One region of the Hyphomonas sp. NPDC076881 genome, then DNA from elsewhere that is predicted to be linked to it. Evidence: predicted binding sites of a transcription regulator. Region 1 holds the regulator's gene; the other holds the start of a gene.

The links. Region 1 encodes HrcA, which represses chaperone genes, less so after heat shock. Its sites were predicted from a motif close to GTTAGCANTCNNCNNNGNNGANTGCTAAC; they were not measured.
Region 2: a site for HrcA is predicted at 932-960, ahead of groES (co-chaperone GroES). Genes of this name have one in related genera too.

The regions. Positions count from the first base shown of each region.
Region 1 is NZ_JBNNJJ010000009.1:71,294-73,688, forward strand. Features, by position in the region: gene ACQKI2_RS11405 (SdpI family protein) at 1-395, shown strand, start outside; gene hrcA (heat-inducible transcriptional repressor HrcA) at 450-1,538, shown strand; gene ACQKI2_RS11415 (nucleotide exchange factor GrpE) at 1,538-2,104, shown strand; gene ACQKI2_RS11420 (hypothetical protein) at 2,130-2,258, opposite strand; gene ACQKI2_RS11425 (hypothetical protein) at 2,295-2,395, opposite strand, start outside.
Region 2 is NZ_JBNNJJ010000017.1:9,300-11,694, forward strand. Features, by position in the region: gene ACQKI2_RS16170 (GGDEF domain-containing protein) at 1-668, opposite strand, end outside; gene groES (co-chaperone GroES) at 1,040-1,330, shown strand; gene groL (chaperonin GroEL) at 1,385-2,395, shown strand, end outside.

The sequences.
Region 1 (2,395 bases):
TTCAAGGCGGCATCGCCTTCGGCATGTTGGGAACCGGGGAGGAAACCCTTTACTCTGACACGATGGTCCGCCTGGTGATTGCCGCCTGCGGCGCCCTTTTCATCGTTATCGGCAATTACCTGCCGAAAACCCGCTCCAGCTTCATGTTCGGCATCCGCACCCCCTGGACCCTGTCTTCGGACATCGCCTGGGAGAAGACCCACCGCCTGGCGGGCCCATTGTTCATGGCCGCCGGCGCCTTGGGTATGGCGGGCGCCTTCCTCTTCAGCGGCATCTGGCTGGGCCTGCAACTGTCGGTCCTAGTGGTCTCCGCTGCCCTCATCGCCGCCGTCTATTCCTACTTCGTCTGGCGCAAGGCTGACGACCGGGATGCCGGATCCGGCCTCACCATCTAAGGCCGCCCCATCAACACTATTGAACCGCGCATGCACCGCCCTTAATCCAGAGACATGGCGGACCAGTCAGACATCCTCAGCCTCATGCAGCGGCTCGACCAGCGCTCCCGGAACATTTTCCGGGAGATCGTCGAGGGCTATCTGGCAACGGGCGAGCCGGTCGGCTCGCGCACCCTTTCCAAGGCGGGCATTGCCCTCTCCCCGGCCTCCATCCGCAATGTGATGGCAGACCTGACAGACCTCGGCCTGCTCGACGCCCCCCACATCTCTGCCGGCCGCGCGCCCACGCATAAGGGCCTCCGCCTCTTCGTCGACGGCTTTCTCGAATACGGCGACCCTTCCAGGGAAGACAAGAAACAGATCGACGACCGGCTGGCCTCGGCAGGCACTGACCTTGAAGCGGTGCTGGGGGAAGCCTCCGACATCCTCTCCGGCCTTGCCGGGGGGGCAGGACTCGTCGCCTCGCCAAAGCGCGACGCGGCGGTGCGGCATGTCGAATTTGTCCCCCTTGCCGGCGGAGACGCCCTCTGCGTCCTCGTCACCGAAGACGGGGACGTTGAAAACCGCATCCTCAAGGTGCCCGATGGCCTGCCTGCCACCGCGCTGATCGAGGCGGGAAACTATCTCTCCACGCGCCTCAAGGGCCGCACCCTGGCCGAGGCGGCCAGCGAAGTGCGCGCCGAACTGCAGGACCGGCGCGCGGCGCTGGACGCGGCGACCACAGCCCTCGTCGAAGCAGGCCTGGCCGAATGGGGCGGAGACGCGCCGGGCCGCGGCCGCAGCCTGATCGTGCGGGGCCGCGCCAATCTGCTGGAAGATGCCAAGGCCGCCCAGGATCTCGACCGGGTGCGGCAATTGTTCAACGAGCTGGAACGTCAGCAAAGCCTGCTTGAAATTCTTGACACAACGCGCGAAGCGGGCGGCGTGCGCTTGTTCATCGGGTCGGAAAACAGGCTTTTTCCGTTGTCTGGTTCAAGTGTGATCGTGGCACCCTATATGGGCGGCACAAAACATGTGATCGGGGCACTCGGTGTGATCGGGCCAACACGGCTCAATTATGCCAGGGTGATCCCGATGGTCGATTATACCGCAAAGGTCGTGGGGGAGATTCTCTCGTCCCGGCGCGGAAAGGATGGGAAGTGATGAGCGACGAAAACAAACCGGGTGAAGCCGCTGAAATCGACGCCGGTGTAAACCCTGAAGCTAAGGCCGAAGAGGCGGTTACGGCCGAGGAGCTGATTGCCCGCCTCGAGGCAGAGAAGGCCGACATGAACGGTCAGATCCTGCGCCTGCTGGCCGACCTCGACAACACCCGCAAGCGGGCTGACCGCCAGGTCAGCGAAGCCCGCATCTACGCCATCGAGAAATTCGCCGCCGACCTGCTCAGCGTGTCGGACAATCTCGCCCGCGCCCTTGATGCCCTGCCCGAAAGCGAGCGCGGCGGGCTTACCGATGCCGGGAAAAACCTCCTCGGCGGCATTGAGATGACCGCCAAGGAACTCAACACCGCCCTTTCCCGCCACGGCGTTGTACCTGTGGCGGCCGATCCCGGCGCGCCGTTTGATCCCAACGTGCATCAGGCTGTGGCACAGATCCCTTCAGAGCAACCCTCCGGCACCATCGCCCAGCTCTTCCAGCCCGGCTGGCGCATCGGCGAGCGCACCCTGCGCGCCGCCATGGTCGCCGTCAGCACCGGCCCGGCGAACTGAGAGGGATAAGGGCGAGGGTGCGGGATCAGTCCCACACCACCCGCCATGCCGTAATCGTGCCCGGCAGCCAGTTGGGCACGATCACCACATCGCCGAACACTGACAGGTCACTCTGCAGGATGCCGCCGGTCTGCGTATCCAGCAGCGTAGTCACCTGCCCGTCTTCGCTGACATAATGGATCTGCCCCGGCTAGCTCGACACCAGATACCCGCCGCCCGGCACCAGGCCCACACCGTCAGCATCCTTCATGCCGCGCGCCAGGATATCCTCGGCGTCAGCGCTGCGCAGTT
Region 2 (2,395 bases), on a different contig from region 1:
TCGATGGCGGCATTCAGCGGCGTTTCCGGCGCCATCATGCAAAGCCCGAAGCTCGCAGTAACCGACACTTCCTTGCCGGAAATCTCGATCACCGTCTCTTCGATGCGGCGGCGCAGGCGCTCGCACACCAGCATTGCCTGCTCCCGGCTGACGCTGCTGAGCAAAACAACGAACTCTTCCCCGCCCCAGCGGCCGAGGCGGTCAAAAGGCCCGCGCAGCTCGGAATGAGCGATGGCCGCAATTTCCTTCAGCACCAGGTCGCCCCCGGTATGGCCGTGGAGATCGTTCACTTCCTTGAAATGGTCGAGGTCGATCAGAACAATGGCGGCTCTTTCCTTGGTGCGGCGCATCCGCGAGCGCTCTTCCTCGGCCGAATGCACGAAGAAGCGGCGGTTCAGGAGCCCTGTAAGCGCATCAGTCCACGCCATTTCCTCAAGCCGGCGCTGATAGGCGCGCATATGGAAATCATGCAGCGAGGCAATGATCGCCGTCGGCAGGGCCACACAGCCGGAAACGAACAGGTTCAGACGGATATAGGCCCCGATATCGGCCGGCAGGCCCAGCTTGTAAAAGAGAAGAGAAACGCTGAACGACAGAGACAGAGCCGTTGCCGCCACAAGCACAAAGAAATTCACAGCACTCCAGACGTCATGGCGGGAAAATGTCATGGATACCGGCTCCTGCGGACTTAGCCTTGCAAATCTATCTCAGGAGTTTTGAATTCGCGCTTTCATAGAGCCTTCAGTTGAGCAAAGCTGCGAAATCCAAAATTTACCAATGACATAGCTAAAACGCTCTGCAGCGGAGACTGCAGAGCGATAAAAAAAGGCTGGCAGGGCCAAGCCGCCTATCCCCAGTACGCGCGTCGTCAGAAAAGGTTCATTTCGTCCCTGTTGACGCCGGCATCGGGATTCCCTATCTCCGCCGCATCGTTAGCAGTCGGCTCGGGCGAGTGCTAACGATGCGCGCTTAACGCTGCGCCGGCGGAGACCCCGTCACCTTATTCACCCGAGGAAGCTTTGATCGAAGAGGCACTGCAATGAAACTTCGTCCCCTGCATGACCGCGTTGTCGTGCGCCGCGTGAAAGAAGAAGAAAAAACCAAAGGCGGGATCATTATCCCCGATAACGCCAAGGAAAAGCCGCAGGAAGGCATCGTGGTTGCCGTCGGCAACGGCGCCATCGGCGACGACAATGAGCGCATTCCGCTCGACGTCAAGAAAGGCGACCGCGTCCTGTTCGGCAAATGGTCCGGCACCGAAGTGAAGATCGAAGGTGAAGACCTGCTGATCATGAAAGAAAGCGACATCATGGGCGTTCTGGACAAGTAAGTCCGCCCCAACCTGTCTTTCTGAACCCCAGACATAACACAAGAGGTAACTCACATGGCTGCAAAACACGTTGTTTTCGGCGCCGATGCCCGCGAGAAAATGCTCCGCGGCGTCGACATCCTCGCCAACGCAGTGAAAGTCACGCTCGGCCCGAAAGGCCGTAACGTGGTCATCGAAAAGTCCTTCGGCGCCCCGCGCACCACGAAGGACGGCGTCACCGTGGCGAAAGAAATCGAGCTGGAAGACAAGCTCGAGAACATGGGCGCCCAGATGCTGCGCGAAGTGGCATCGAAAGCCAACGACACCGCAGGTGACGGCACCACGACCGCAACCGTTCTGGCCCAAGCCATCGTCCGCGAAGGCATGAAGCGCGTTGCTGCCGGCATGAACCCGATGGACCTCAAGCGCGGCATCGACAAAGCCGTCGCCGAAGTCATCTCCGACCTTGCTCACCACTCCAAGAAGGTGAAGACGAACGAAGAGATCGCCCAGGTCGGCACCATCTCCGCCAATGGCGAAACCGAAATCGGCGCCATGATCGCTGAAGCCATGGCGAAAGTCGGCAATGAAGGCGTCATCACGGTTGAAGAAGCCAAGGCGCTCGAAACCGAACTCGACGTTGTCGAGGGCATGCAGTTCGACCGCGGCTATATCAGCCCCTACTTCATCACCAACCCGGACAAGATGATCGTTGAACTCGACGACGTCCTGATCCTCCTCCACGAGTCGAAGCTCTCCAGCCTTCAGCCGCTGCTGCCGATCCTTGAATCGGTTGTTCAGTCGCAGAAGCCGCTGCTCATCATCGCGGAAGACGTTGATGGCGAAGCCCTCGCCACCCTCGTGGTCAACAAGCTGCGCGGCGGCCTGAAAATCGCTGCTGTCAAAGCCCCTGGCTTCGGCGACCGCCGCAAGGCCATGCTGCAGGACATCGCTGTCCTCACCGGTGGCCAGGTCATCTCCGAAGACCTCGGCATCAAGCTCGAGAACGTCGGCATGGAAATGCTCGGCAAAGCCAAGCGCGTTTCGATCGACAAGGACAACACCACCATCGTCGACGGCGCCGGC